2 regions of the Agrobacterium sp. 22-223-1 genome follow, and region 2 is predicted to be linked to the other one. Evidence: predicted binding sites of a transcription regulator. Region 2 holds the regulator's gene; the other holds the start of a gene.
The links. The regulator PhoB, encoded in region 2, activates phosphate uptake and scavenging genes when phosphate is short. The targets are predictions, from matches to a motif close to TGTCATNNANCTGTCAT.
Positions count from the first base shown of each region.

Region 1: ACQZ60_RS08100 (LTA synthase family protein) is a predicted target of PhoB. The motif match lies at 5,625-5,641, and genes of this name have one in related genera.

Region 1 covers NZ_JBNWCN010000001.1:1,628,508-1,644,494, forward strand. Annotated here, with positions in the region: gene ACQZ60_RS08075 (DUF2865 domain-containing protein) at 1-913, shown strand, start outside; gene bluB (5,6-dimethylbenzimidazole synthase) at 1,108-1,824, opposite strand; cobalamin riboswitch at 1,902-2,083, opposite strand; gene ACQZ60_RS08085 (TolB family protein) at 2,148-2,978, opposite strand; gene ACQZ60_RS08090 (glyoxalase superfamily protein) at 3,167-3,544, shown strand; gene ACQZ60_RS08095 (NAD+ synthase) at 3,798-5,477, opposite strand; gene ACQZ60_RS08100 (LTA synthase family protein) at 5,700-7,640, shown strand; gene ACQZ60_RS08105 (DUF1003 domain-containing protein) at 7,757-8,290, shown strand; gene sthA (Si-specific NAD(P)(+) transhydrogenase) at 9,042-10,445, shown strand; gene ACQZ60_RS08115 (hypothetical protein) at 10,646-11,305, opposite strand; gene ACQZ60_RS08120 (DUF6615 family protein) at 11,675-12,544, shown strand; gene tig (trigger factor) at 12,727-14,205, opposite strand; tRNA gene ACQZ60_RS08130 (tRNA-Leu) at 14,445-14,527, opposite strand; gene ACQZ60_RS08135 (DUF1127 domain-containing protein) at 15,192-15,338, shown strand; gene ACQZ60_RS08140 (DUF1127 domain-containing protein) at 15,819-15,962, shown strand.
Region 2 covers NZ_JBNWCN010000001.1:355,966-371,952, forward strand. Annotated here, with positions in the region: gene ACQZ60_RS01770 (hypothetical protein) at 29-1,174, shown strand; gene ppk2 (polyphosphate kinase 2) at 1,223-2,104, opposite strand; gene phoR (phosphate regulon sensor histidine kinase PhoR) at 2,338-3,609, shown strand; gene ACQZ60_RS01785 (substrate-binding domain-containing protein) at 3,805-4,839, shown strand; gene pstC (phosphate ABC transporter permease subunit PstC) at 5,103-6,587, shown strand; gene pstA (phosphate ABC transporter permease PstA) at 6,584-7,906, shown strand; gene pstB (phosphate ABC transporter ATP-binding protein PstB) at 7,921-8,736, shown strand; gene phoU (phosphate signaling complex protein PhoU) at 8,833-9,558, shown strand; gene phoB (phosphate regulon transcriptional regulator PhoB) at 9,589-10,272, shown strand; gene ACQZ60_RS01815 (GcrA family cell cycle regulator) at 10,655-11,188, opposite strand; gene ACQZ60_RS01820 (aspartate aminotransferase family protein) at 11,620-12,819, shown strand; gene argF (ornithine carbamoyltransferase) at 12,877-13,794, shown strand; gene ACQZ60_RS01830 (Hsp33 family molecular chaperone) at 14,037-15,026, shown strand; gene apaG (Co2+/Mg2+ efflux protein ApaG) at 15,076-15,468, opposite strand; gene ACQZ60_RS01840 (O-succinylhomoserine sulfhydrylase) at 15,702-15,987, opposite strand, start outside.

The DNA.
Region 1 (15,987 bases), 1.3 Mb from region 2:
CGACTTGCGCGGCTATGGCTGCTCATCCGGCAGCGTCATCGTCTACGGCAATCCCAATGCCGGTATCTGCGCCGAAATCGGCGATGCGCTGGCGGAAGCAGAAAGCGAGCGCGACGCCATCATCCGTGACCGCGACGACGCCATGGCGGCAGCGCGTAGCGACGACGGCGACATCAGGCGTCAGCGCATTCTTGCCGCCCTCGATGCCAATGGCTGCAACACCCTGCCGCAAACGGAAACGCAATTGCCGCCGCCTCCGGATGTAACGCGTTATCCCGACGCTTTTCGGCAGAATGGCCCGCAGAACGGCGACGAGCCGGGACAGGCGGGGCTTTCGCCCTACCCCAACGCCGCCGAGGGCGGGCTTCGCACACTCTGCGTGCGCACCTGCGACGGCTCGTTTTTCCCCATCGCTTCCAATGCCTCGCCGCTCGATTTCCGCGCCCAGGCGGAGCAGTGCGAGAAAATGTGTCCGGGCACCGAGACGGAGCTTTATTTCCACTCCATGACGGATCAGGAAACCGCCGATATGGTTTCGGCGGAAACAGGCAAACCCTACAGAGAGCTGCCAACCGCCTTCGCTTACAGGAACGCCACAGCAAAAGCGCCGGGCTGCGCCTGCAACATGGCCGCCTATCACAATGAAATGCAAAAGCAGGAAGAGGCCGCCCGGCCGCAGCCCGAAAAACCCTATTCCGGCATCACCACCATTCCATCACCGCAAGGTGACAAGGCTGAAAAACCCACCGAACAGCAACAGGCTGCCAAGCCGCCGGAACAGCCCGTTCCCGAACGCGACTATGACCCGAACGATAGCCGCGTCCGCGTCATAGGCCCGAAATTCCTGCCCGACCAGACGGGCCGGATCGACCTGAAGAACCCGGCATTGAAGGGTATACAGCCGCAGCAGTGACATACATCGCGGAGCGAGCGCGCTCCCCTTGCTTCTTCTCCCCGAGGGGGAGAAGTCCGCGGCAGCGGGATGAGGGGGCGGCGTCAGCGATATTCGGAGAGCTTGCCCCCTCATCCGACCCTTCGGGCCACCTTCTCTCCGGCGGGGAGAAGAAACACGCGGCAACGTCCCGCTTTGTTCACAGGCCTCCGCTTCTACACCCCGCCCCAGCGGTTACGGAACACCAGTTCCTCCAGCGGCACGCGCTGTCGCCAGCCCTTCACCGCCAGTTCCGGCTCGTTATAGAGCGCATCGACACGGCCGAGGCAAAGCCAGGCGACGATTTCGATATGGTCGGGAATATCGAGAATGGTGCGAATGTCGCTATCGTGGAAAATGCTGACCCAGCCGACGCCGATGCCTTCGGCGCGCGCCGCGAGCCAGAGATTCTGGATGGCGCAGACGGTGGAATAGACATCCGTGCGCGGATTGTGGGTGCGGCCCAGCACCACCTTGCCGCCGCGCGTCGGATCGCAGGTGACGCAGATGCTGAGCGGCGCCTTGCGGATGCCTTCAAGCTTGAGACTGCGATAAAGCGCCTGCTGCTCGCCCGTAAACATCGCCGCCGCCTCCTCATTGGCGCGGCTGAAGGCCACGAAGGCCGCCTGACGGATCGCGCCATCGGTGACGAGGGTAAAATTCCACGGCTGCATGAAACCGACAGAGGGTGCGGAATGGGCCGCCTTCAAAAGACGCTCCACCAGATCGTCCGGCAGCGGGTCCGGCAGGAACTGGTCGCGCACGTCACGACGGGTCTCGATGGCGCGGTAAATCGCCTCGCGTTCCTCACAGGAAAACGGGCGGGCGGGCGAGAGCGCGTGATCGAACGAACTGGCGCCGGGCGGATTGCTTACGGACGAATCGGCTGGCATCGTTTATCCCCAACAATGCGAAGACCGGGCGCAAATGCGCACCCCGCCTCGACAACAACCTGCCGCCGTCCGCGCGGTTCGGTCTATCCCGTCAGGCCGGTCTTCTGACTTGGCTTCATCCGCCCTTTTCGCCTTCCCGAATTGCTCCAGTGGCTTTAAAAAAGAACGTCCGCCTCACAGCGCTGGGCACGTTCCGGTCTTTCACCGGATTCCCGATTCTCCCGCCGCAAGGGCAGGCACCTGACAGGCAAGCTATGGGCAAAAAAGTTTGCGGATGCAAGCATCCTGCCGGCGGTGCGGCAATGTGGCCTGCCTCATCCCCATCATTCCACCGGGAAATACCTGACATAAGCGAACTCGTCCCCATCCGGTGACCAGTTGGGCGAATTCATCGTTCCCTGCCCGCCGAAAAGTTCGAACAGCGTCTCGGCATTGCCGCCATCCATATCCATCAGCCGCACCCGCACATCGAGATCGCGCGGATGGTCGAAAACGTCGCCGTCATAGGAAACGAACACCACCTTGTCTCCCCTCGGAGACGGGTGCGGAAACCAGTCGCCATAGGGGCTGTCGGTGATGCGCTCGACGGCTGAGCCATCCACCCGCACGCGCCAGATCTGCATTCGCCCGGTGCGGCTGGAATTGAAATAGATCCACTCACCGTCCGGCGAATAATCCGGCCCGTCATTGCGGCCTTCGCCATGGGTCAGCCGCGTCTCGACGCCGCTTGTTATATCCATCGAATAGATATCGAAGACCTGATCGCGAATGCCGCAATAGGCAAAACCTTTCTCATCCGGCGACCAGCCATGCCAGTAAGAGGGAAGATTTTTCGTCATCAGCCGCGGCGCACCGCCCGCCGAGGCCATGAGATAAATGGCGCTCTTGCCGAATTCCACCTTGTCGGAAATGGCGTAGAGCGAACCATCCGGCGAAATGCCGTGATCGTTGTTGCAGAGCGTCGCAAAGCCGGTATCGACCTTTTGCGGCGAAATATCACCGGCAAGAGACAGGCGGTAAAGCAGCCCTTCGCTGTTCAGCAGCAGGTATTTTCCATCCGGCGACCAGTTCGGCGCTTCAAAAAGATCAGGCGTCTGCCACACCACCCGCATCTGCCGGGTGCGGATGTTGAAGATTTCGATGGAGCTGCGCATTCTGCCTCCCGGGCGTGTCGGTGTCTCGTTCAAAGCGCCCGGTGCAGACATTCCGTTTGCATCCGCCATCGCCTCGATTATGATCCTAGGGCGGCAGGCACCGTCCTGCAAATTCAAACCAGAAAAAACGCCAGCGCTCCGGCACCGTCCGCGACCTTTGCCGTTTCTCCCAGATCCGAGGTTCCGCGATGAATACCATCGCCGATCACGGCATCCGCTTCGGCCGGATCGCCGCAATGCTTCCTGTCAAAAACATCGAAAAGGCCCATGATTTTTACGTTGGCGTGCTGGGCTTCGAAAAGACCTTCGAAAACGGCAACCCTGTCGGCTTCATGATCCTCAAACAGGGCAATGCCGAGCTGCACCTGACATTGCAGCCCGCACACAAGGCAGCACCCTTCAATGTGGCGCATATGATGGTGAGCGATGTGGACGCGCTGCATGCGCTCTGCAAGAGCCAGGGCTTGCGCATCATCAAGGGCCTGCAGGACAAGGATTACGGTCTCAGGGCCTTTGTGTTTGAGGACCCGGATGGCAACCGCATCGATGTGGGACAAGTTATTTAAGGTAAGTGAACGGCGCGGGGTTTTCTCCGCGCCGCTTGCTTAAACACGAAGGCTTGTTGTGGAACGAGCGCATGCCGCTTGTTTCTTCTCCCCGCGGGGGAGAAGTCCGCGGCAGCGGGATGAGGGGGCGACGTCAGCGATAGACCGAGAGGTTGCCCCCTCATCCGACCCTTCGGGCCACCTTCTCCCCGGCGGGGAGAAGAAACGCACGGCAACGCCGGGCAAAGCATCCGCTACCCGCGCCTTCCTTCAATCATCGATCCCGAAACCGGTTGGTGATCGGATAACGCCTGTCACGCCCAAAGTTCTTCTTGGTGATCTTCACACCCGGCGCCGATTGCCGGCGCTTGTATTCGGCGAGATAGAGCAGATGCTCCACCCGGTGCACCGTCGCCACATCATGGCCACGAGCCAGAATTTCCTCAACCGACATTTCCTTCTCGACGAGGCATTCCAGAATATCGTCCAGCACCGGATAGGGCGGCAGCGAATCCTGGTCGGTCTGGTTGGGGCGCAATTCGGCCGAGGGGGCCTTGGAAATGATATTGGCCGGGATCACCTCACCGGAAGGGCCGAGCGCGCCCGGCGGCACATGGGCATTGCGCCAGCTGGAAATGGCATAGACCTGCATCTTGTAGAGGTCCTTGATGGGGTTGAAACCGCCATTCATGTCGCCGTAGAGCGTGGCATAACCCACCGACATTTCCGACTTGTTGCCCGTCGTCACCACCATGGAGCCGAACTTGTTCGAGACGGCCATCAAGATGGTGCCGCGCGTGCGGCTCTGCAGGTTTTCCTCGGTAATGCCCTCTTCCGTGCCCTCGAAGAGATCGGAAAGCGCCGAGAGGAATCCTTCCACCGGCTCTGAAATCGGCACGATATCGTAACGGCAGCCCAGCGCCTTGGCGCAATCGGCCGCATCCTTCAGCGATTCCTCCGAAGTATAGCGGTAAGGCAGCATGATGCAGCGCACCCGCTCCTCGCCCAGCGCATCGACGGCAAGGGCGGCACAGATCGCCGAATCGATGCCGCCGGAAAGGCCGAGAACCACGCTCTTGAAGCCGTTCTTGTTGACGTAATCGCGAAAGCCCAGCATGCAGGCGCGGTAATCCGCCTCCTCGCCTTCGGGAATCTTCGAGAAAGGTCCGCTATCGCAATGCCAGCCGTCTGCCGTGCGTTTCCAGTCGGTGACGGCAAGTGTGGCCTCGAACTGACTCATCTGGAAGGCGAGCGTTTTGTCGGCATTGAAGCCGAAGCTCGCGCCGTCGAACACCAGCTCATCCTGCCCACCCAACTGGTTGGCGAAAACGAGCGGCAGGCCGCTTTCAATCACCTGTCGCAGCGCCACCTGATGGCGCACATCCAGCTTGCCGCGATAATAGGGCGAACCGTTCGGCACCAGCAGGATTTCCGCCCCGCTTTCGGCAAGCGTCTCGCAGACACCCATATCGTTCCAGATTTCCTCGCAGATCGGAATGCCGATCCTGACCCCACGGAAATTATAGGGACCGGAAATCGAGCCTTCGGAGAAAACCCGCTTCTCGTCGAACTCGCCGTAATTCGGCAGGTCGATCTTGTCGCGCAGCGCGATGATCTTGCCGCCATCCAGAAGCGCCACGGAATTGTGCCGGCCCGTCTCGCCCTGTCGCGGAAAACCGATGACGATGCCCGGTCCGCCATCGGCGGTTTCCGCCGCCAGCTCTTCCACGGCTTTCAGGCATGCTTTCAGGAAAGCCGGTTTCAGCACCAGGTCTTCCGGCGGGTAGCCGGATATGAACAGCTCCGTCAGGAGCAGAAGATCGGCGCCCTGCGTCGCCGCATCGGCCCTTGCCTCGCGCGCCTTGGCGAGATTGCCCGCCACGTCGCCAACGGTGGGATTGAACTGCCCGACGGCAATCCGGAGATGGTTCTGGATATCGTGTCTGTCGCTCATGGCTTTTCAATACCGCGCCCGTGGCCGCTCCGCAACGCGGCAATTGCATGGCGGCGTCCGTTACGCTTCGGCCGCGCGCGTTCACGCTAAGGTTATCGCCGCACCGGCCAGACTCTTCAAAGTTCATGTCGCGTTCATCGCGCTTATGTGACAGTTACATGACACTTTTGCGACACCCGATTCACCTCCCCGGATCGGCCGTGCCGCCTGCAATACCGGAGTATGGGTTTGAGAGATTCGGCGCCAAAAACAACGGCTTCCGAAAAGGCTGGTTTCGTCTTTTCGCCTGCATGGACAAGGAGCCTTTCCAAGCTTTCGGGCATCGCCTATCCGCTTGCCAATCTGACGGTCGCGTCCGTCGTGCTGGTCGTGGCGCTGGAGTGGATCGCCCGCGGTTCGCTCACGGATGTCGGCGCTTTCCTCACCTCCTCCGCCCGCCCCGGCATGACCACCATTGCCGCCGTGCTCGCCCTTCTCGTGGCGCTGGATGCACTTCTTGGCAGGCGTTACCTGTCGCTGATCGCGCTTGCGCCGCTCTGCGCGCTGACGGGGCTGATTTCGGCACAGAAACAGACCTATCTTTCCGATCCGCTTTATCCATCCGACCTGCTGTTCGGCCGGCAGATTCTTGAGCTTCTGCCGACCATGCTGAAGGCCCAGCCGATGACGGCAGCCCTCGTCGCCCTCGGCATCTGCGCCACGATTGCCGCTCTCGCAGCGCTGTGGCTGCTGGCGCGCCGCCATTCACCGGGCTTGAGCTGGCGCGAACGCGCCGCCGGTCTCGCGATGGCGCTGCCGCTTCTTGCGGGGCTCGCCTCACTGATGGACTATTCGCATTATTCCTGGGTGCGCGATCGCCTCAACATCATTCCCATGATGTGGGATCAGCAGGAAAATTACCGCCATAACGGCTTCCTGATGGCCTTCGCCTTCAATATTCCGATGGCCAATGTCTCGGCGCCGCAGGGTTACGGCGAAAACAGCATTGCCGACCTGACCGCGGAACCCACCGCCTTCGCCGCCAACAAGGGCGATTACCCCGATGTCATCATGCTGATGAGCGAGTCGCTGTGGGATCCGACGCGGCTGGAAAATGTGAGCCTCTCCGCCGATCCCATGCCGACGATCCGCGCCAAACAGTCCGGCAATGTCTTTTCCCCGGAATTCGGCGGCATGACGGCGAATGTGGAATTCGAGGCGCTGACCGGCTTTTCCAACGCCTTCCTGCCCTATGGCAGCATTCCCTATCAGCAATATATCCGCCGCCCGGTGCCCTCGCTCGCCAGCTTCTTCCGTGGCGAAGGTTATTCCGCCATCGCCATGCATCCGTTCCAGGAATGGTTCTGGAACCGCAAGCAGGTCTACAGGAATTTCGGCTTCGAGGAATTCCGCTCCGAAGAGACGCTGCCGGCCATGGAAAAACGCGGCAATTTCGCCTCCGACGATGCGCTTATGGACGAGATCATGGCGACGGCCGAAAAGGCGCAGAACCCGCTCTTCCTCTTCGCCGTCACCCTTCAGGGACATGGTCCCTACGAGGCGACCCGTTACGCCGAAAACACCATCGGCGTCGAAGGCGATCTATCCGCCTCGGCCTCGCAGGCGCTCGCCACCTATTCTCAAGGGGTGGCGGAGGCTGACGAAGCGCTGCTGAAACTGATGCGCTGGGCAAAGAAGCGCGACCGTGAAACCATCATCGTCCTCTTCGGCGATCACCTGCCGCCGCTCGGCCAGACCTTCGTGGAAAGCGGCTACATGCCGGGCATGGTGGCCAGCCGCCGCGCGCCGGTGGAGGTGATGAAGAAGGAACACGAGACGCCGCTCGTCGTCTGGTCTTCCAAAAAGGGCGTGCGCAAGAATATCGGCACCATCAGCCCGGCGCTTTTGCCCTATCATGTGCTGAAAACGGCGGGCTTCTCCGATCCCTTCTACACCGGCACGCTTGGCGAAGTGCAGCAGGCCTTTTCCGTCATCGACCGACATATGCTGGTGACGACCGACGGCAAGGCCCTGCCCGACTGGTCGATTGCCCCGAACGCCGTTCCCGACGTGGTGCGCGACTACCGCCTGCTGCAATTCGACATGATGTTCGGCCAGCAATATGGCCGCGAGCGCTTCTTCCCCGGTTTCAACTGGCTGCACGAGGGCGCGCCATCGGTCTGATGTTTTTCGGCGGGGACGCCTGAACCGCATGGCGGTGGAAATCGTTTGAATTCCACCGCCATGCGGGTTTATCTCGGGATAACATCCGCATCGCCCATCAGAACCGGAGACACACCGTGTCAGATATCTCCGACTATATCGTTTCGCATTTCAAGCGCTCCTCTCGCGAAATCGGCGAAGTGGAGCGGCGCATTCTGGAACTGTCGCACCAGAAGAAGCTGGTTTCGAGCGACACCAATGCGGAATTTTCCGCTGGCGCCAGTTTCGGCGACAGGCTGGCCGACAATATCGCCAAGGTCGGCGGCTCCTGGGGTTTCATCCTCGGTTTCTGCTTTTTCCTGATCTTCTGGGCTGTCATCAACACCATCATCCTGACGACCGGCGCCTTCGATCCCTACCCCTTCATCTTCCTCAACCTGCTGCTTTCCATGCTGGCGGCCATTCAGGCGCCGATCATCATGATGTCGCAGAACCGCCAGGCCGCCCGCGACCGCTTCGAGGCCGCCAAGGACTACGAGGTGAACCTGAAGGCCGAGCTTGAGGTTCTGTCCCTGCATGAAAAGATCGATGTGAAGGTGCTGGCCGAACTGGCCGCGCTCCGGCAGGACCTTGCAGCACTTCACCGCCATGTCACCCGCAAGGAAGACTGACGCCGGAAAATTCATCCCCGCTTTTCCCCACCCCGCGACGCGCTGTTAGATTAAACGCAGTCCCGCCGGGTGGACGCCAGACGTGGCGGAAACCGAGGGACGGTCCTGGTGGTGGAACGCTGGCAACGTTCGTGGAAAGGACCATTTCGCAAAAGGCGGTGCACCGCCTTTTGCGAAATACGGCATGGTGAAAGACCCGGCTGCGCAACGCATCCGACCCACACCAACCTCAACCAAAGCGCAGCCGGGCAATCGCCCGACGCAGAGTATCCCCGACCGGCGACGCTGGGCGGGATGATGCTGTTTGGGTTTTAGGGCGTTTTCAGGAAAAGTCGACCGAAGTGCGCGGGGCTTACCCCCCTCTGCCCTGCCGGGCATCTCCCCCTCAAGGGGGGAGATCGGCAAGAGGCCCTCTTGTCGCTTCATTCTCAAGCTTCAAGATGGACGAGACATCGCCGCAGATCGATCTCCCCCCTTGAGGGGGAGATGCCCGGCAGGGCAGAGGGGGGTAAGCTCCACGCACCGCCACCCTCCATGAATCGCACAACCTCCTGAAACCTCACCCCCAGTTACGAATCCGTCAGATTCTTACGCTACAGATTGACGCAGGCGTTTGTTGCATTGCACTCTTGCGGGCAAGGCTGAAGGGGAATCACTCCCCATCGTCAAAATGGCATCACGACCATTTCGCGGCGACGCCATGCCGGATGCAACATCCGGTCATTGCAATAATTCTGTTCCGGGGTTTTTCATGCACCAGTTCGATCTGATTGTTGTCGGCAGCGGCCCGGCGGGAAGACGGGCCGCCATTCAGGCAGCCAAGCTCGAAAAGAGGGTTCTGGTCATCGAGAAGGGCAGCCGCGTCGGCGGCGTTTCCGTGCACACCGGCACCATTCCATCGAAGACCCTGCGCGAGACGGCGCTCAACCTCACCGGCTGGCGCGAGCGTGGTTTTTACGGCCGCGCCTATCGCGTCAAGCAGGAGATCGATGCCGAAGACCTGCGCCGTCGCCTGCTCATCACGCTGGATCACGAAGTGGAAGTGCTGGAACACCAGTTCGCCCGCAACCGCGTGCAGCACATTCGCGGCACGGCGAGCTTCATCGACGCCAACACCATGAAGGTGGTGAAGAGCGACGGCGAGATCATGACCGTGACGGGCACCTCCATCCTGCTGACCATCGGCACCCGCCCCTACCGGCCGCCGCATATTCCCTTTGATGGCGAAGTGGTGCTCGATTCGGACGAGATTCTCGAGATCAAGGAACTGCCGCGCTCCATGGTCGTGGTCGGCGCCGGCGTCATCGGCATCGAATATGCCACCATTTTCAGCGCGCTCGATACACAGGTGACGGTGGTGGAGCCGCGCGAAACCATGCTGGAATTCATCGACAAGGAAATCGTCGAGGACTTCACCTATCAGCTGCGCGACCGCAACATGAAGCTGATCTTCGGCCAGAAGGCGGAAAAGGTGGAGCGCGACGAAAGCGGCAAATGCCTCGTCTCGCTCGGCAATGGCCGCGTGCTGAAGGCCGAGACGGTGCTGTTCGCCGCCGGCCGCGTCGGCGCCACCGATACGCTCAATCTTTCGGCCTGCGGGCTGGAGGCCGACAGCCGTGGCCGCCTGAAGGTCGATCCCGAAACCTTCCAGACCTCGGTGCCGAATATCTATGCCGCCGGCGACATCATCGGTTTCCCGAGCCTTGCCTCCACCTCCATGGAACAGGGCCGCATCGCCGCCCGCCACGCCGTCGGCGCACCGGCCGGGGAACCGCCGCAATTCTTCCCCTATGGCATATATGCCGTCCCGGAAATCTCCACCTGCGGCCTGACGGAAGAAGAAGTCATCGAACGCGGCATTCCCTATGAATGCGGCATCGCCCATTTCCGCGAAACCTCACGCGGCCACATCATGGGTCTCGACAGCGGCCTCTTGAAGATGATCTTCTCGCTCAAAACCCGCCGCCTGCTCGGCGTCCACATCGTCGGCGAAGGCGCGACCGAACTGGTGCATATCGGCCAGGCGGTGCTGAACCTGAAGGGCACTGTGGAATATTTCGTCGAGAATACGTTCAATTACCCCACGCTCGCGGAAGCCTATAAGATTGCCGGGCTGGATGCGTGGAACCGCATGGGTGAGATCAAGAAGGATTAGGCTTTTGTTGCGGGGAGAGTTCGTGCGATATGCACAACCCTCTCCTTCGTCATGCTCGGGCCTGTCCCGAGCATCTGCAACGCCGCAATTTTATACGACGTGATTAGATCCTTGGGACAAGCCCAAGGATGACGCCGCGCAGGGCGCGAAAATGCCTATCGTTTCTGCTCATTCATCCGACAACCGGTAAGGCACCCCCCTCACCACCGAATACTATACCGCGCACTCACCCCCGGCCGGAAATGATCCGCATAGCCCTGATCGAGCGTCCCCCGCACAGTCAGGTGATCGCCCAGTTTCTGCTCCACCGCCACGCCGCTGCTGAACTCGTTGAAACTGTTGCGGCTCGCCCCCGTCAGCACAAAAGCCGTGCCCGTTTCGGACCGGGAAAGGCGCAGCGACTGCGACACATCCAGCCCGTTCCATTGCTGCGCTGTGCCGTCATAACGCACGGTGAAATTGCGGTTCGCCTCGATATCCAGCTCCGGCGTAACGATGCGCTTCTGCTGCGAGGTCACGGAAACGCTGCTCGATCCCGTCAGCGCATTGAAGATGACGCCGACATCACGGGCCAGGGAAACGCCGGGCAACTGTTCAGCCAGCAGCGTGACATTACCCCATACCCGCACCGGTGTATCCACCACTTGCCCCGTTTTGGAAGCGCTCATGCCCATTTCCAGCCCCGCCCGAATGGGCGTATCGACCGGCAGTTTCGCGCCGATGCGCGCCGTATAGGAACGGTCTGAATTCTTGACCGGCTTCCAGATCAACCCGGCTTCGTCCGCATGCACCGTCGTTCCGCCACAGAGGCCAGCAACGAGCGACAGGTGAAAAAAGAAAATCGATGTTCGGAACGGCATATCTTGTCCCCAAATCATTTAAGGGCGTGCCGGCGCTACCCGGAAAGCACGGTAAAAGTCGAGTCCAACGAGATTGTCGGCGTGACGGCCACCCTATCAGGCTGGCCCGCATTCCCCTGAACGGCAACACGAGGCAACAGGGAAATCATGGCAGTCATTGTGCCAGATGAACGGGAGATGAACAAGCGCACATGCAGCAAAATTATGTGCGGTGCGATAAAGATGGAATGAGCGCTACCCCCTCATGGCCTCTTTGCGCCAGAAGCGGTCATTGCGCGCAGCAGACCGAAATGGCCAATATGACGCCGAATTGGTTGCATATTTTACAATAACAACTGAATATTCAGATTTCTAATATTGGGAGACAGCATGATTTCCTTGCTCCACACACTGTTGGAACTTGGCCACTCCACCTCGAAGAACTTGGAATTCGCTCATTCGCCCGATGTTCGGGTCAGCTATGGAGAAGAGACGATTACTGAGACGAATTTGCTGGAGATAAGGCGGCGCCATCCGCACAAAGTAACGCTGCTGACATTTTCAAAATCGCAGGAAAGTAAGAACACAGGGGCCGACTGGGAGTGGCACATTATCGGAAAAGTCTACACCCTGAAGATGCGCGTGCAAGCCAAGAGAATTCATAAGGCCGGCGGAATTGGAAACCTGAAGCAGATGGGCAAAGGAGCCGCCAAGCCACAGATAGATTTGCTCATCGAGGATGCAAAAGCGAACAGCCTCTTCCCTGCATACTGCTTCTATTGCGCTGAACCCCAAAGGTCTTACTGGGTAAAAGGAACCGTAGAAGAAAAAGTCGAAGCGTTCGAAACCGGTTGTCTGATTGCGGACGCCGAAACTGTGAAATCAAAAGCGCCAAAAAAACTTAATGAGATCGAAAACGATACCGTTCCCTGGCATTTTTTGTGCGCGCGACACAAGTTTTCTGCAAGGCAAACCCCCTATTTTCAGCGATTTCAGGAAGACCTTCCGATTGAGCGATATATTGAGCAATTCGTGGAAGAAGTCATACCCGTCTATGAAGACCGCGCAACCGATATTGGATTGCCTACGGTCTTCCAACTGAATGACGGGCGCTCCAGACTTGATGAGAGAAAAGGGATATCCCGCACGCTTGAGGCCGTTGCCAAAGAGGTCATTCCAGCGGATTTTGAAAGGCGGGGTATAACCAGATTTTTAAAGATCGACATGCGGACACCTGATCTGTTTGCGATAGGAGGCTGACCATCTGACCTATCAGGCTAGGCGCAATGCAGATCATCGCATCGTTGGACATCTTGTATTCCGGAAAAGTTATGGAATGACTGCTTTGGGCCGAAACCAGACATCCTCCCCATCCCCAAAACACAAAAAAGGCCGCAGCTTTCGCTACGGCCCTTTGTTCAATCAGCTTTCGCCGAAGAAGATTATTCGGCGTCGCCTTCAGCGGCCTTCTTCTTGGCCGGAGCCTTCTTCTTCGGAGCGGCTTCTTCGCCTTCAGCGGCGTCGTCAGCCTTGGCAGCGGCCTTTTTCTTGGCCGGGGCCTTCTTCTTGGTTTCCGTTGCTTCTTCGGCGTCGTCAGCCAGAAGCTCTTCCTTGGAAACGGTCTTGTCCGTTACCGAGATTTCGGAGAGCAGCTTGTCGATGACCTTTTCTTCGAAGATCGGAGCGCGCAGCGAAGCGGAAGCGCCGGGGGTGTTGCGGAAGAAATCGAGGATTTCCTTCTGCTGGCCTGGGAACTGCTGCAGCTGCTGGAACAGCGCGCGCTGCATTTCTTCTTCGGTCACTTCCACGCCGGCCTTTTCGCCGATTTCGGAGAGAACGAGGCCGAGACGGACGCGGCGTTCAGCCAGCTTGCGATATTCTTCGCGGGCTTCTTCTTCGGTCGTGTCTTCGTCAGCGAAGGTCTTGCCCGACTGTGCGAGATCGGTGTTGATCTGACGCCAGATGTTGTCGAACTCGGCGTCGACGAGGCCAGCCGGCGTGTCGAACTTGTACATCTCGTCCAGCTGGTCGAGGATCTGACGCTTGACCTTCTGGCGGGTGATGTTGCCATACTGGCTTTCGATCTGGCCCTTGACGATTTCCTTCAGCTTTTCAGCCGATTCGAGACCGAGCTTGGTGGCCAGTTCGTCGTTGATTTCAACAGCAGCGGCAGCAGCGACTTCCTTGACGGTGATGTCGAAGTTGGCTTCCTTGCCAGCGAGGTTCGCAGCCGGGTAATCGGCCGGGAAGGTCACGGTGATGGTCTTTTCATCGCCAGCCTTGACGCCGACCAGCTGGTCTTCGAAGCCGGGGATGAAGCGGCCCGAACCGAGAACCAGTTCGGCATCTTCGGCAGCGCCGCCGTCGAAGGCAACGCCGTCAACCTTGCCGAGATAGTTCATGGTGACGCGGTCGCCGTCGGCGGCCTTGCCCTTCTTGGCCTCGTAGGTGCGGGCGCTTTCGGCGATCTTGAGGATCTGCTCGTTGATTTCGTCTTCGGAGACTTCAACGACTTCGCGGGTAACCTTGATGCCGTCATTGGCCTTCAGTTCGATGGCCGGAATGATTTCGTAGGCAACGGTGAATTCGAAATCGGATTCGGCCGACAGGATCTTTTCGGCTTCCTGCTCGTCTTCGGTCATGGAGATGGCCGGCTGCGTCGCAGACTTTTCGCCGCGGCTGGAGAGGATTTCGGTCGGCTTTTCACGAACCAGCTCGTTGACGAGGTCGGCCATGATGGACTTGCCGTACATCTTCTTCAGGTGGCCCATCGGCACTTTGCCGGGACGGAAACCGTTGATGCGAACCTTGTCCTTGGCGTCAACCAGGCGCTCGTCCAGACGAGCCTTCATGTCGGCGGCCGGAATAACGACCTTGAGTTCGCGCTTCAGCCCTTCAGCGAGCGTTTCGATAACCTGCATTTTCCTAACCTTCACATCATGGCGGCGGTGCTCAGACAGCCGTTGGTTTACTTTCGAGCACTGCGCCGGAAACATCGTTGCCCGGCCGTGGCTTCCCTTATTTCTTTACACAAGCGCCTGCCGGACACCATTTAGCCTGCACCGGAGAAAAGACCAAAGGGGAGAAATGAACCCCGAAGCTCCCCGCATCTTATAAAGATGCACTCTGGCGCAAGCGTGGCGCAGCCATGCCTTGCTTGTGGTGCGGGTAGAGAGACTCGAACTCCCACGCCGAAGCGTTGGTACCTAAAACCAATGCGTCTACCAATTCCGCCATACCCGCACGTTGGGCGGCGGTATGTCACAATGTTCAGAAAGGGTCAAGCACGCCGTTCCCCCCGCCTTTCGTTTCCTCCGGACTTTTCTTGCCGTCCGCGCCGGTGGCAAGAGATGGCCGCCCTCTCCGCTTATTCGCCGCCCGCGCCGGGGGACAGCGCGCAACAGCCGGACAGAGGCGTTTTGGGAGAAAAAACGGCAAGCCGAACCACATCCGCCTCCATCGCCTTCCCGACCCACCTCGCCCGGCACATCGCATGCAGGCAGGCGCGGAAAGCAGGCAATATTTATGCGGCTACATTGACATTATATATAGCCTGCCCCGCAGCCCAAGTTGCCGGATTGCTGGCCGTTGCTCCAAACCGGCGATTCAGGGCTTCCGCACCCTGCCCCGCCCCTTATCCGTTCATCTTACACGCCTTCGCACTGCCAAACCTCCAGGCGATCACCAAAAGCACACAAATTGGTCACAAATTATGCATGAATCGCCGCAATCGGCCTGTTTTACCGGCTTGCATTGCAATGCGTGCATAGGTGACATCTTGCTTTGTCTGTTTTTGTTTTGATTAAACCGATTATATTCATGGTCATACAGAGATCGAGTTCAGCCCCGGACCAAAGCCTCCCAAGACTGGCCGCAGAGACTGAACAGCACGAAGAGGAAGATGAAAATGAACATTGCACGCTCGCTCACCAACTGGCGCAAGTATCGTCAGACCGTAACCGAACTCGGCCGCATGACCGACCGCGAACTGAGTGACCTCGGCATTGGCCGTCAGGACATCCGCCGCGTCGCCAAGACCGCCGTCGGCTTCTGATTATACGCCCCGCCGCTTCTTGCGGCGGATGCGAGACGACCTACCCAAAAAGGCCTGAGGCTCCCGCCTCCGGCCTTTTTTCTTTTTCGGCGGTTCTCCGGGTCGAAGCGGCACTGCCTTAGCCGCCCGCAGTGTCAGCCGATGAAAAATGCATCGATGGCCGACCGTTCACGCCGCGCCCGGATAGCGTCCGAGCCCCTCCCGACACCCCTTTTCACGCCGCAAAACCCCTTTAGCGCCGCGAAAGGCTGCCATATCAGTCAAAATCGCCTGAAACACAGGCATTTCCGCTCATATTTTGCTCAGATGATATTCAAAGCCGCAAATTTAGCCGACATACTGCACAAATGCATGGCAGTAGCCTAAATTCTGCACTGCACAACATGGCTCAATGTCTATATATAAACCTCAACAGCCGAGAGCACAGAGAAACGCTGAGCCGGCAGACGAAATCAACAGAGATAGATTGAGGAAACGACCATGAACCCCATCCGCATCGCAAAGAACTGGATCTCCTACCGCCGCACGATCAACGAACTTGGCAGCCTTTCCAACCAGGCTCTGAGCGACATCGGCCTGACCCGTTACGACATCCGTAACGTAGCAGCCCGTTCGTTCCGCTAAGGCGTAAACGATCGTCCCGCTGCCC
Region 2 (15,987 bases):
GCAAAGCGCAATAGAACAAGGATCGGTCGTGAGCGGACTGGAAACGGCAATCAGAAATGCTCTGGAAAAATCGGACAGATCGAACGCCGAAGTTCGTGCACGGATTTACCAATCCTCCCGCCAGGCACTGGAAGCGGGCCTGCGCAAGCAGGGCATAGACGATCCGCAGGTTGTCTCCCAGCAGCGCCAGCGGCTTGAAGGCCTGATCCACCAGATCGAGAATGAAGAGCGCAACCGGCTTCTGGACAGGGTGGAGCAGCAATTGCGCCCGCCCGCACCGGAAAGTCCGGCGCAGGACGATCACTCGGTCGACCCCGTTTCGCAGTCGCCCCACCACGACGATATGGGTGTTGAGCCGGAGCTGCGTGGCGAAACGCGCGATGTGCGGCCGGGGGCCGCCGCTGCTCCGGAGCCGCTGAGTGCGGGACAGCGCAATGGCAAGCCGCCGAAGAGAGGTTCCCGCGCGGGCGCCTCCTCGCTTGCCTTCCGTCCGGAGGGCGCGGTTGGCCGCCGCAAGCGCCGGGGTCTTTTCGCCCGGCTTTTCATCTACGTGACGCTTCTGGCCTTTATCGGTTTCGGGGCCTGGTGGGTCTATTCCTCAGGCCTCCTGCTCTCTCCGGAGCAGCGCGATACCAGCGTGCCCAATCCGCCGGCGCAGGTGCAGGCAGAGGATTTCAACGGGACGGAGCCTGCGCCGAGCCTTTCCGCCGGCCGTGGTTTTTCCGATGACTGGGTGGAAGTCTTCAATGCGGAGCGTGGCAGTTCCGGTGTTTCGGCCGGCCCGCGCGCCAGTGTCGAAAACATCGCCACACCCGCCGGCAAGGCTATAAAGGTGACCTCGAGAAGCGTTTCGCAGGATGGCGCGGTCAGCGTCGAGGTTCCGGTGGAGGTGATGCGGGATATGGCGGGCAAGTCCTCGACCATTTCGATCACGCTGCAATCCTCCAGCGACCGGCAGACCCAGGTGTCCGTCGCCTGCGATTTCGCGACATTGGGCGATTGCTCCCGCCACCGCTTCACCGCCACGGCCGAGCGCGCGGACATGCTGCTGAACACGACATTCGAACGATCTCTCGCTCCCAATGCGCCGGGCAGGATCTTCATCAACAGCGATATCGATGGCAGCGGCCGCCCGGTCAATCTTTATTCCGTGCGCATTCTGCCGGGCCAGTAAGGGAAAACAGGCGTCTCGAATGGAGGCGCCTGTCAGCGTCTTCCGGTCCTATTTGAGAAAATCCGGCCCAGATCCCAAAATCTTGTCGTCGATTTCGCCGATTGCCTTTTTGTCCTTGCCCTCATAGTCGAGCGCAAGAAGAATGTGGCGGATGAGGTTCACCCGCGCGCGGCGCTTGTCGTTGGCGCGCACCACCGTCCAGGGGGCGGCATCGGTGTGGGTCTTTTCCAGCATTTCGTCGCGCTTCTGCGTATAGTCGTCCCATTTCGTCAGCGCGGCTATGTCCATATCCGAAAGCTTCCAGCATTTCAGCGGGCTGTGGCGGCGGTCATGGAAGCGTTCGATCTGCGTTTCGCGGCCGATGTCGAGCCAGAATTTGAAAAGATTGATGTCTTCATGGGCTAGCATCTTTTCCAGACGCGGCGTTTCCTTGAGGAAGCGCTTGTGTTCCTCCGGCGTGCAGAAACCCATGACCGGCTCTACGCCTGCGCGGTTATACCAGGAGCGGTCGAAGAGAACGAATTCGCCGGCGGTCGGAAAATGCGAGATATAGCGCTGGAAATACCATTGGCCGCGTTCGGTTTCCGTCGGTTTGGTCAGCGCCACCACGCGGGCATAGCGTGGGTTGAGATAGGCCCGGGTCGCGAAGATCGCCCCGCCCTTGCCCGCCGCATCGCGGCCCTCGAAAACCGCCATGACCCTTTTGCCGGTAGCCTGCAGCCAGAACTGCACCTTGACCAGCTCCACCTGCAGCGCCTCGAGGGCAGTGTCATAGTCTTCCCGCTTCATCTTCTTGTCGTAGGGAAAATTGCCGGCGGAAAGTTTCTTTTCCTCAACCCATTCAGGAAGAACCGGATTGTCGATGTCGAAGCTGCGCAGTTTGCCGCCAATGGTGATCTCGACCGTCCGCTTCTTCGTTTCTTCGCCCATGGGTTCCTCCAGATGTTGTTGTGTAAAGGCAACTCGCCGCCAATGAGTTCACATCCATTGCCAGAATTCAAGTGAAACAGGACCGGTTGACCGGGATGCGGCGGCGGGAGCGATTGCCGCGTTGATTTTGCGCATATACGTTGTGGAAAATGCGCGATGATGAATCTCTGTCATGAAGCTGGCCTATGAGATTTCGATGCGCTGTCAGATGAAAGTGGAAAGAGCAGGCTGAAATGGCAGTCATGGAAGGCGATGGTGGATTAAGGCGTTTGGGAAGGAAGCTCGGCCGAAACTGGTTGCCCGTTCTCATCGTCAGCATGCTCGCCATCGTGGCCGTTGCCGAGCTCAACACGCCCTATATGCCCGCCGCCCTGTGGCTTTGCGCCGTCATTGCCATCCTCGCCGCTCGGGAGGGGCCGGCGGCGGCTTCCGCAAAGGACGGGAGCCCGGTTGCGGAGGCAGATGAGCAGGAAATGCCCGGCGAAAGCGTCATTTCCGGCGTAAGGGCGGGCCTCGCGGTTCTGGATACCCCCGTTTTCATTCTCGACAGGAACGCCAGCGTGCTGTTTCAGAACGGCGCGGCGGAGCGCGCCTTCGGCCAGTTGCCCGCCGGGGCGCATATTTCCGCCCGGCTGCGCTCTCCCGGCCTCTTGGATGTCATTCGCGAAACCATCGCCACCGGCCAGCCCAATCAGGTCGAACATTCGGAGCGCTTCCCTTCCGAACGGGTCTTCATCGTTCGTATCGCCCGTGCGGATGTGGGAGAGGGGGCAGGCCCGCCATTCTACATCCTGTCGTTCCGCGACGTCTCGGAGCTTCGCCGCATCGACCGCATGCGCAGCGACTTCGTCGCCAATGCCAGCCATGAATTGCGCACACCGCTCGCCTCGCTGCGCGGTTTCATCGAAACCATGCAGGGGCCGGCGCGCAACGACCCGAAGGCGCAGGAACGTTTCCTTGCCATCATGCTGGATCAGGCAACCCGCATGAGCAGGCTGGTGGACGATCTCATGTCCCTGTCGCGGCTGGAATTGCGGGCCAACATCGCGCCCGACCAGAAGGTCGATCTCGTTCCCGTCATCGGCCATGTGCGCGATACCCTGCTGCCGCTTGCCGACGAGCTGGATGTGACCATCACGCTGCATCTGCCCGACCGGCCGGCAGAGGTGCAGGGGGACCGCGACGAGCTGGTGCAGGTGTTCCAGAACCTCGTTGAAAATGCTTGCAAATACGGCCAGGAAGGCAAGGTCGTGGATGTCTGGCTGCGGGCCGAACCCGGCAAGCCGGTGGAGGTGAGCGTCATCGACAAGGGGCCGGGCATTCCCGCCGAACATGTGCCGCGCCTGACGGAGCGTTTTTATCGTGTCAGCGTCGCCGACAGCCGCTCGAAAAAGGGCACGGGTCTCGGGCTTGCCATCGTCAAGCACATCCTCACCCGCCACCGCGCCCGCCTCATCATTAAATCGGAATTGGGCAGCGGCACGGACTTCACTGTGAGATTCTGACATAAAATATGCATCTGTTTTTAATGTCGTGGATATTTGTAAATAAAATCAATTATTTAGATTGTCACAAATCTTTCGTCAAAGTGACATAAAAGGATGGGGCTACGGTGGTTAAGAAAAGGTCGCCGAGCGCAAGCTAAGAGCGAGTGTCGCTATTGGCTGCGTCCACAACAAAGCCCACGACGGGAGAGACAAATGAACATCGTTAAATTTTCCGCAGCAGCTCTGGTGGCTTCTGTCGCCTTCGCTGGCGCCGCCGCTGCTCGCGACCAGATCCAGGTTGCCGGTTCCTCCACGGTTCTGCCCTACGCCAAGATCGTTGCCGAGACCTTTGCCGAAACCTTCCCGAACTTCAAGGCTCCGGTTGTTGAGTCCGGCGGCACGGGCGGCGGTCTGAAGGCGTTTTGCTCGGGCGTCGGCGAAGGCACCATCGACATTGCCAACGCTTCGCGCAAGATCAAGAGCGATGAACTGGCCGCCTGTAAGGCTGCTGGCGTTGCCGACGTTCAGGAAGTGAAGATCGGCTACGACGGTATCGTCTTCGCGATGGACTCGTCCAACAAGGACATCAAACTCGAGCCGAAGGACCTTTACCTCGCTCTCGCCGCTGAAATCGTCAAGGACGGCAAGCTCGTTGCCAACCCCTATAAGAAGTGGTCGGAAATCAACAAGGAACTGCCGGACGTCGCTATCGCCGCTTACATCCCGGGCTCCAAGCACGGCACGCGCGAAGTCTTCGAAGAGAAGATCATGGCTGACGGCTGCAAGGAAGCCGGCGCCACCGACGCCATCAAGAAGATCGTCACCGACGCCAAGCAGGCTGCTGCCAAGTGCGTTGCAGTCCGCAAGGACGGCGCTGCAGTCGACATCGACGGCGACTACACCGAAACGCTCGCCCGTATCGACGCCAACAAGACCGGCCTCGGCGTTTTCGGCCTCGCTTTCTATGAAAACAACGCTGACCGTCTGAAGGTCGCGACCGTTTCGGGCGTCGTTCCGTCCACCGAAACCGTTGCCAGCGGCAAGTACCCGGTTTCCCGCCCGCTGTTCTTCTACGTGAAGAAGGCTCACCTGGGCGTTATCCCGGGCCTTAAGGAATATGTCGAGTTCTTCGTTTCCGACGAGATGATCGGCCCGGATTCCCCGCTCGCCAACTACGGCCTGGTTGCTGCTCCGGACGCGGAGCGCGAAGAAATCCGCTCGAAGTTCTCGGCCGGCTCCACGATGTAATGAAGAAAGAGGGGTGCGGCTTTGCCGTGCCCCTCATTCGGCTTCGCTTGGGCCGTCGTCCGCGGTTGACAGTTCCTACTCATCGCCATCCACATGATTGTCGATGGATTACAGATGGATAGGATGTATCAACCTTGACGCTTGCCGGACTATGATACAGTCAGGCGGCAGGCATCATGGGATGGTCCAGCGGTCTCGTTTTGATGACTTTTTGATTTGCCCGATATCGCACCGTGCTCTTGAGGCACGCCGAGGGAACTCTAATGAACACATCGATCCTTTTGCTGATACTGGCGCTCATCGGCATCGGCAGCTATCTGCTCGGCAGCCGCCGTGCCGTTTCCCTGTCTGGCGGTCGCCCCTCCAGCATGCATTCCCGTGCCGGTTATCACGGTTCCTACGCGGTCGTCTGGGCGGTGCTGCCCGCGGCGTTCATTCTCTGTGCCTGGCTCATTGTCAGCCCATTGCTCGTCACCTCGGCGGTGCGCGGTAGTTTCCCCGAGGATGTCCGGGCGCAATCCGAAGCGCAGCAGAGCCTGACCTACGGTATGGTGACCTCCATCGCCCGTGGCCTCCAGCGGCTGACGCCGGAGGAAACCGCGCAGGTCGAGGCGGACACGGCTGCGGTCCGGCCGCTTCTGGCATCGAAGGGTGTTGCAATCGCCGGCGATCCCGAGCGGTTCATGGTCGATGCCGCCCACACGCTCAACAGCATGACCTCCACCAGCCGTACCGCGATGATCGCCGTCGTGCTGCTGGCCGCGCTCGGCGGCGGCGCCTATGCGCTGCGCGCGATTGCGCCGCGTTTCCGGGCGCGCAACCAGGTCGAGAAAGTCATTCTCGCGGCCCTGCTCGTCGCCTCGTCCATCGCCATCCTCACGACCATCGGCATCGTCCTTTCGATGCTGACCGAGGCGATCCAGTTCTTCACCATGGTCCCGGCGCACCAGTTCTTCTTCGGAACGGTCTGGGATCCGCGTTTTGCGGCGGCAGGCGCCACCGACTCCTCCGGCCAGTTCGGCCTGATCCCGCTGCTCGCCGGCACGCTTTATATCGGCCTGGTCGCCATGCTGGTTGCGGTTCCGGTCGGTCTCTTCTCGGCGATCTACATGGCGGAATATGCCTCGCCGCGCTTCCGCTCCATGGCAAAGCCGCTGCTTGAAGTGCTCGCCGGCATTCCCACCATCGTCTACGGCTTCTTCGCGCTCACGACGGTCGGTCCTTTCCTCAGAGACATTTCCACGCAGATCAACGGCCTGGCGACGGGCAACTACGCCAACTTCATCCAGGCGCAGAGCGTCATCACCGCCGGCTTCGTCATGGGCATCATGCTGATCCCCTATGTGTCGTCGCTGTCGGATGACATCATCACCGCCGTGCCGCGCTCGCTGCGTGACGGTTCGCTCGGCCTTGGCGCCACGCGCTCCGAGACGATCAAGAGGGTCATTATTCCGGCCGCTCTTCCGGGTATCGTCGGCGCCGTGCTGATGACGGCTTCGCGCGCCATCGGCGAAACCATGATCGTGGTTCTTGCTGCCGGTGTTGCTGCCCGCCTGCAGCTCAATCCCTTCGAGCCCATGACCACGGTGACGGTCAAGATCGTCAGCCAGCTCACCGGCGACCTTGAATTCACATCGCCGCAGACGCTGGTTGCCTTTGCACTCGGCATCACGCTTTTCGCCATCACGCTTTGCCTGAATATCTACGCGCTTTACATCGTGCGCAAATACCGGGAGCAATATGAATGACCGACATCGTTTCTCCCGCAGCCGGCGCGAGCGCCGTCAACAAGGCCACGCGCCGTGATATCGGCATCAAGCGCCGCTATGCCGCCGAACGCCGCTTCCGTGCCTACGGCATGGCAGCGATTTCCTTCGGCCTCATCTTCCTCTTCCTGCTGCTTTTCTCGGTGGTTTCCAAGGGTTACACCGCTTTCCAGCAGACGATGATCACCGTTCCGGTCGAGTTCTCCGAACAGATCATCGATCCGAAAAATGAGCGCGCCACCAATCCCACAAAGCTGATGACGGCCAATTATCCCGTCATCGCCCGAGATGCGGTCGCTAAGGTCCTTGGCGTTGCACCGACTGACCGCGCCGGTCTTCGCGCCGTCAATCTCCTGATTTCCGACAGCGTGCGCACGCAGCTTCGCGACATCGTCGTCGCCGATCCCGTCGTCATCGGCACCACGCGCACCGTCACGCTTCTGGCGTCGGGCGATGTCGACAGCGCCTTCAAGGGCCAGGTCGACCTGACGGCGGATGAGGCCAATCGCCGTATCTCGAACCAGCAGCTCGGCTGGATGAACCAGCTTGCCGAAAGCGGCCAGCTCGGCAAACATTTCAATACCGGCATCTTCGTCAACGGCGCGTCGAGCCGTCCGGAAGCGGCAGGTGTGGGTGTGGCGCTGATCGGCTCCTTCTACATGATGCTGATCGTGCTGGTGCTGTCATTGCCGATTGGCGTCGCGGCCTCCATCTATCTCGAGGAATTCGCCCCGAAGAACCGTCTGACGGATCTTATTGAGGTGAATATCAACAATCTCGCGGCCGTTCCCTCGATCGTTTACGGTCTGCTCGGCCTCTCGGTCTTCATCAACTTCATGGGCTTTCCGCGCTCGGCCTCGCTGGTCGGCGGCCTCGTCCTGACGCTGATGACCCTGCCGACGATCATCATCGCGACGCGCGCTGCCCTGAAAGCCGTGCCGCCGTCTATCCGCGCCGCCGCCCTCGGTCTCGGCGCTTCCAAGATGCAGACGATCTTCCACCATGTGCTGCCGCTCGCCATGCCCGGCATTCTGACCGGTACCATCATCGGCCTCGCCCACGCGCTGGGTGAAACGGCGCCGCTGCTCTTGATCGGCATGGTGGCATTCGTTGCGAATTATCCGACAACGCCGATGGATCCGTCCACGGCCCTGCCGGTGCAGATTTACATGTGGGCGAACGAAGCCGAGCGCGCCTTTGTCGAAAGGACATCCGGCGCTATCATCATCCTGCTTCTGTTCCTCATCGTCATGAATGTTGGCGCAATCCTGTTGCGTCGCCGCTTCGAACGGCGCTGGTAGAGGGAGCTTGAGCAATGAACATGTTGTCGGAAGCAGCAGTTGAAAAGGCGCTGGACAAGAAAATGAATGAAGTCTCATACAAGATGATCGGCAAGGACGTTTCGGTTTATTACGGCGAAAAGCGCGCGCTTTACGACGTGAACCTCAACGTTCGGGAAAATACAGTGACGGCGCTTATCGGCCCGTCCGGCTGCGGCAAATCCACCTTCCTGCGTACCCTGAACCGTATGAACGACACGATCGACGGTTGCCGGGTCACCGGCAAGATCACGCTCGACACCGACGATATCTACGATCAGGCGATTGACGTCGTGGAATTGCGCGCCCGTGTCGGCATGGTGTTCCAGAAGCCGAACCCCTTCCCGAAGTCGATCTACGAAAACATTTCCTACGGTCCGCGCATCCATGGTCTCGCCCGCAACAAGGCGGATATGGACCAGATCGTTGAGCAGAGCCTGCAGAAAGCGGGTCTCTGGAACGAGGTCAAGGATCGTCTGCACGAATCCGGCACCGGTCTTTCCGGCGGTCAGCAGCAGCGTCTGTGCATCGCACGCGCAGTTGCCGTCAGCCCGGAAGTGATCCTGATGGACGAGCCCTGCTCGGCTCTCGACCCGATTGCGACCGCAAAGGTCGAAGAATTGATCCACGAGCTGCGCACCAATTACACCATCGTCATCGTCACGCACTCCATGCAGCAGGCGGCGCGTGTTTCCCAACGCACGGCCATGTTCCATCTTGGTCATCTTGTCGAGGAAAACGAAACCGACAAGATGTTCACCAATCCGGACGACCAGCGCACGCAGGATTACATCATGGGCCGCTTCGGCTGATCCCGGCCGGCGCTTTATCGAAACCGAACAAGACTGGTGCTTCTGCCGTGCCCGCTTCCGGGTACGCGCATGCAGGCCAAGCCGGAGGACTAGACCATGACACAGACAACGACCCATTCGCACATCGTTTCCGTTTATGACGATGAATTGAAGTTTCTGACGCGCCGCATCGCCGAAATGGGCGGTCTTGCGGAGCAGATGTGCGCCGACGCCGTGCGTGCGCTCGTCAATTCCGATGCCGCGCTCGCCCAGAAGGTCATTTCCGACGATGCGATCCTCGACCACGCCGAGCGCGAGATCGGCGACAAGGCCATCGTCACCATCGCCAAACGCCAGCCGATGGCGGCAGACCTTCGCGAGATCATCGGCACCCTGCGTATTGCAGCTGACCTTGAGCGCGTCGGCGACCTTGGCAAGAACACCGCCAAGCGCGTCATCGCGGTTGCCGGCACCGGCGTGCCGCGCAAGCTCGCCCGTGGCATCGAGCACCTGTCGGAACTGGCGCTGGTACAGCTCAAGGAAGTGCTGGACGTCTATTCCACGCGTTCCGCCGAGAAGGCCAATGCCATTCGCGAGCGCGACGAGGAAATCGACGCCATGTACACGTCGCTCTTCCGTGAGCTTTTGACCTACATGATGGAAGATCCGCGCAACATCACCACCTGCACGCATCTTCTGTTCTGCGCCAAGAACATCGAGCGTATCGGCGACCACGCCACCAATATTGCCGAGACGATCTATTACATGACCACCGGCAGCCAGCCGGAAGGCGAGCGTCCGAAGGACGACAGTTCCAACACCCTCGGTTCGGTGACCGAGTAACAGACAGGCAGCGGCTTGCGGAGTTAGTATATGGTGCCCAAGATTGCAGTTGTGGAAGACGAGGAAGCGCTGAGCGTCCTGCTTCGTTACAATCTCGAGGCTGAGGGATATGATGTCGACACGATACCCCGTGGAGACGAGGCAGAAATCAGGCTGCAGGAACGTATTCCGGACCTTCTGATCCTGGATTGGATGCTTCCCGGCGTTTCCGGTATCGAACTGTGCCGTCGGCTCAGGATGCGGCCGGAAACCGAGCGCCTGCCCATCATCATGCTGACGGCGCGCGGCGAGGAAAGCGAGCGGGTTCGCGGTCTTGCCACCGGCGCCGACGATTATGTCGTCAAGCCGTTCTCGACACCGGAACTCATGGCCCGCGTCAAGGCGATGCTGCGCCGCGCCCGCCCCGAGGTTTTGTCTTCGGTGCTGAAATGCGGCGATATCGAACTGGATCGCGAGACCCATCGCGTTCACCGCAAGAGCCGCGAAGTGCGCCTCGGCCCGACGGAGTTCCGCCTGCTGGAATTCCTGATGACCTCTCCCGGCCGGGTGTTTTCCCGCTCGCAATTGCTGGATGGCGTCTGGGGTCACGATATCTATGTGGATGAGCGCACCGTCGACGTGCATGTCGGACGCCTGCGCAAGGCGCTCAATTTTTCGCATATGCAGGATGTCATCCGCACCGTGCGCGGCGCCGGATATTCAATGGAAGCCTGAGAAAACCGAAACCGATGGTTTCACTTGGGATAAACTCCCAAAAAATCAGAAGGCCCGATACCGGAATGGTGTCGGGCCTTTCGATTTTGAACCTTCCGCAAACGCGTATCCTTGTTCTTTTGAAGGTGACAGACGGTCTGCTGAAAGCCGGATTGCGCGGTGAAACCCTGACAGGAGAAAGGGCGCGGCACGTCGCCGACAAATTCAGAGCACTTGCCGCAAGGGCGCATCGCGGTTTTACATCCGGAGAATGCGCGAGAACAGGGATTGGGAGCGCCTCTTAGACAGCGTGCGCTCTATTCCGGAACCACCTTGAGTTTTGCCATAAAAAAACGGGCCCGAAGGCCCGTAGTTTTTGAGTGTCGAATGCGTGCCGCAACACTCAAGCCTTGCGACGCTCGCTTACCGGCTGGTAGGCGAGCTTTGCATGGAACTTGCAATAGGGCGAAGATTCCAGTGCTTCACAACCGCAGAAATGGAAATCATCCTTCAGCGGATCGCCGACCGGCCACTTGCAGGTGCGCTCCGTCAGTTCCGTCAGCGTCAGGCGGCGGGAAATCGGTGTAACGACATTTTTGGAGGGAACGTAATCGAGAACTTCGGCGGTCTCGATATCGATCTCCTCGTGCAGCGCGGTTGCCGCGCTCGAGCGGTTCAAGGCGCGTGCAGGTGCTGCGCTGACGCGGGTCGCGAAATTCGTCGCGCGCGGGGCAGGGGCGGCGGTGCGCTTGGGCGCGGAACGCGCCGACGTGACCGGGCCGCCGGCCTTCACGCGTCCCGGCAGGTTGAGGCGATGGACCTTGCCGATGACGGCATTGCGGCTGACACCGCCCAGCTGTGCTGCTATCTGGCTGGCGCTAAGCCCCTCGGACCACAATTTCTTGAGTTTTTCGACCCGTTCGTCTGTCCAGTTCATGCCGCTTCTCCGCTTGTCGCGTATAATGTCGGCAGAATCCTTCTCCGCCTCGCGGGCGTGCCGCGAGCGTGGTTTCTGCCTGATTTTTGGTGACTAGTTCCGCCGCAATGCAGTCTAGTAATTAGCGATTAACCTAGTGCCACGCAGACTCCGTGGCAAGAGTCGCGGGAATCATCTCGAATCGATTTTCCGGTTTTCCCCAACTTGCTGGCGAGTTGAGTCTGAAAGGCAACACCTTGGGCCTCGTCCGTCGCTACCTACTAGGGCTTGAGAAGCCCGGGAAACGCGGACTTTTGTTGACATCGGCAGGCGAAGTGACAATAGTGCCCCTGCCGCCGCGAGGCGGCATTTTTGATTTTCAGGCAAGGGATAACCCCGGAAGCCTATTGACAACCGTCTGACAGCGCATCCGCGCAAGGAGTGATACAGCCATGGCCGAAGCCGCCGCGCCATTGTTCGATACGTTTGCAAGAGCCCCCCTGCGCTTCGAGCGAGGCGAGGGCGTCTGGCTGTTCACGGAAAGCGGCGAACGATATCTGGATTTTGCAGCCGGCGTCGCGGTCAACTCGCTGGGCCACGCCCATCCGCACCTCGTGGAGGCGATCAAGACCCAGGCCGAGAAGGTCTGGCACGTCTCGAACCTTTATGAAGTGCCGGGCCAGGAAAAGCTCGCAAAGCGCCTGACGGAAGCGACATTCGCAGACAAGGTCTTCTTCACCAATTCCGGCGCGGAAGCGCTTGAATGCGCGATCAAGACCGCGCGCCGTTATCATTATTCCAAGGGGCATCCGGAAAAATTCCGTATCATCACCTTTGAAGGCGCCTTCCATGGCCGCACGCTGGCGACGATTGCTGCCGGCGGCCAGCAGAAATATCTCGAAGGTTTCGGTCCCAAGGTCGAAGGTTTCGACCAGGTGCCCTTCGGTGACGTCGATGCGCTGAAAGCCGCCATCACGGCCGAGACGGCCGCGCTTCTGATCGAGCCCATTCAGGGTGAGGGCGGCATTCGCGCACCAGCCAAGGAATTCCTGCAGCTGCTGCGGTCGCTCTGCGACGAGCATGGCATGTTGCTGATTTTCGACGAGGTCCAGACCGGCGTTGGCCGTACGGGCAAACTCTTTGCCTATGAGCAGACGGGCGTTGCACCGGATATCATGGCGGTTGCCAAGGGTATCGGCGGCGGTTTCCCGCTCGGCGCCTGCCTTGCGACGGCGGATGCCGCTTCCGGCATGACGGCGGGCGTGCACGGCACCACCTATGGCGGCAACCCGCTGGCCATGGCTGTCGGCAATGCCGTGCTCGATGTCGTCCTCTCCGAGGGCTTTCTGGAAAAGGTCCGTGATGTCGCGCTGGTCTTCCGCCAGGGCCTTGCTTCGCTGAAGGATCGTTATCCTGACGTTATCGAGGAAATCCGTGGCGAAGGCCTGCTTCTCGGCATCAAGGCCAAGGTTCCATCGGGCGAGCTGTTGCAGGCCATGCGCGCCGAGCATCTGCTGGGTGTGCCGGCGGGCGACAACGTCATCCGTCTTCTGCCGCCGCTCGTCACCACGGCGGAAGAGGCCCGCGAGGGTCTGTCACGCGTGGAAGCGGCCGCCGCTTCCCTGACAGCGAAACAGGCAAAAATCGCCTGAGGAAACAATAAAGGGCGGGCCTCTTCCCCGAGGCTCGCGAGCATGGGACAGTTTGAAATGGCTTCACCTAAACATTTTCTCGACCTGTCGGCCGTCAGCTCGCAGGACCTGCGGGCAATTCTCGACGATGCCCGCGCACGCAAGGCCGCCACCAAGGCCGGAACGGCGGAAAAGCCGCTTGCCGGCAAGATGCTGGCAATGATCTTCGAAAAGCCTTCCACCCGCACCCGCGTCTCCTTCGATGTCGGCATGCGCCAGCTCGGTGGCGAGACGCTTTTCCTCTCCGGTACGGAAATGCAGCTCGGCCGCGCCGAAACGATCGGCGACACGGCCAAGGTGCTGTCGCGTTATGTCGACGCCATCATGATCCGCACGACGGATCATTCGCGCCTGCTGGAGCTTGCCGAACACGCGACCGTGCCGGTCATCAACGCCCTGACGGATGACACGCATCCCTGCCAGATCATGGCGGATATCATGACCTTCGAGGAACATCGCGGCCCGGTCAAAGGCAAGACCATTGCCTGGACGGGTGACGGCAATAACGTCCTGCATTCCTTCGTGGAGGGTTCGGCGCGCTTCGGCTACCGCATGACGATGGCCGTGCCGATGGGCTCTGAACCGCATGACAAGTTCCTGAACTGGGCGCGCAACAATGGCGGCGAGATCATGCTGTGCCACGACGCCGACAAGGCCGTTGCGGGTGCGGACTGCGTCGTCACCGATACCTGGGTGTCCATGAACCAGGAACACAAGGCGCGCGGCCACAACATATTCCAGCCCTATCAGGTGAATGAAGCCCTGATGGCCAAGGCGGAAAAAGACGCGCTGTTCATGCATTGCCTGCCGGCCCATCGCGGTGAGGAAGTGACGGATGCCGTGATCGACGGCCCGCAATCCGTCGTCTTCGACGAGGCGGAAAACCGCCTCCACGCGCAGAAGTCCATCATCGCCTGGTGCATGGGCGTCATCTGATGAGCAATCGCCCGGCCTGACACGCGTCACGCCGGGTGCTTGAACTTGACCGCATAGATTACCATCTGTGGGACTTCGAAGAGGCTCGTCGGTTTTGCTGGCGGGCCATCATCACGATTTGCACGTTTTTCCCCGGAAGCGGTTTCTCTTCCCGGGTCTCTGTGCGACAAGCGAAAAAAGCACATTTTAAAAGCCGGACTTTTGGACGGTAGCGGCGCCACGGCTGCGCCAGGGAGTATGACATGGCAGATGTAACGGTTGAACTGGACGATCTCGATTTTGCTGGCGACGACAAGGTTGTGCCCTTTCAGGTCGAAGGTCTGGATGTGCGCGGCCGCGCCGTGCAGGTGGGTCCGCTGCTGAATGCCATTCTCGAACGGCACGACTATCCCCCGGCGGTCGCCCGCCTGCTGGCGGAAGCGACCGTTCTGACGGCGCTGATCGGCACGTCGCTCAAGTTTTCCGGCAAGCTGACTGTCCAGACCAAGGGTGACGGCCCGGTCGACCTGCTGGTTGCGGATTTCACCGCGCCGGAAAGCATGCGCGCTTATGCCCGTTTCGATGAGGAGCGGCTGGCGGAGGCAATTGCGGCCGGGGCGACGTCGCCGGAGCAATTGCTCGGCAACGGCATTCTGGCCTTCACGATCGATCAGGGGGCGGGCATGCAGCCTTATCAGGGTATCGTGCCGCTCGATGGCTCGTCGCTGGAAGACATTGCCGGGGTCTATTTCCGTCAGTCGGAACAGCTTCCCACCCGCGTGCGGCTGGGCGTTGCCGAATTCTTCGACCGTGATGGCGAAGGCAAGCCGCGTCATGGCTGGCGTGCGGGCGGCGTTATCGCGCAGTTCCTGCCGCAGGCGCCTGAGCGGCTGCGCATGCGCGACCTGCATGGCGGCGATGGCGACGAAGGCGGTCACGAGGTGCTGGAAGACGATGCCTGGACCGAGGCGGTGACGCTGCTGAACACGGTGGATACCGACGAGCTGACCGATCCGCAGGTGCCGGTGGAACGCCTTCTCTTCCGGCTTTTCCATGAGAGCGGTGTGCGCATCTATGATCCGCAGGCGGTTTTCGACCGTTGCAGCTGCTCGCGGGACAAGATCAAGGGCGTGCTGTCCGGCTTCACCGCCGAGGAGATCGAGGCAAGCGAGGAAGACGGCGCCATTGCCGTGACCTGCGAGTTCTGCTCCACCACCTATCGCTACGATGTCAGCGAATTTGAGAATGCCTGAATGAAAGCCGCGTCCTGAAGGGCGCGGCTTTTTCATTGCCGGGTGAATGTCAGTTCAGGACCCGCATCAGGCCGGGTGAATCCAGCGAAAAGGCGGGTATGGTGACGTTGAACACCTCGCCATTTTCCGTTTCCATTTCATAATGGCCGAACATCAGGCCGGAAGGTGTATCCAGCGGGCAGCCGGAAGAATATTCGTAGCTGTCGCCCGGTTTCAGATGCGGTTTCTCACCCACAACGCCCGGCCCATAGACCTCATCCACCTGTCCGTTCTGATCGGTGATATGCCAATAGCGATTGACGAGGGTAACCGGAATATCGGAATTGTTCGCGATCACGACTTTGTAGCCCCAGACGTAACGATCGTCATCCGGGTCGGATTGTTCCTCGAGATAATACGGATCGACCGTTACCTCGATATCCCTTGTCAGAGCACGATACATACGCGCCACACCTCGATATTATGCCTGCCGCCGCATCCTACACTATAGGCTCTGGCTATCGTCAAGAAAATGAATGACTTGACGGGCAGGAGGCGTCTCCTGTTGCGCTGTTTTCCACCGTTAGGGATAACGGGAAAGGTAAATATTGGTTGCCTGAAGCGGTCTTTTTGGACCATGCAGGCGAACCATGGCCCGACACGCGGTCAGGCCATGGCAATTTGCAGATTGAATTTTCAGGCCGAAACGGCCGCCAGACCCTTCGCCAGATCCTCCAGCAGATCGTCGGTATCCTCGATGCCGCAGGAAAGGCGCAGGGTGCCGCCGGAAATGCCGAGTTCGGCACGCGCCTCATCGGTGAGGTTCTTGTGCGTCGTCGTGCCGGGGTGGGTGATGAGGCTCTTGGCGTCGCCGAGATTGTTTGAAATCTTCACGATCTCAAGCGCGTTCTGCAGCTTGAAGGCCGCTTCCTTGCCGCCCTTCAGTTCGAAAGCCACAAGCGTCGAGCCGCCGGACATCTGC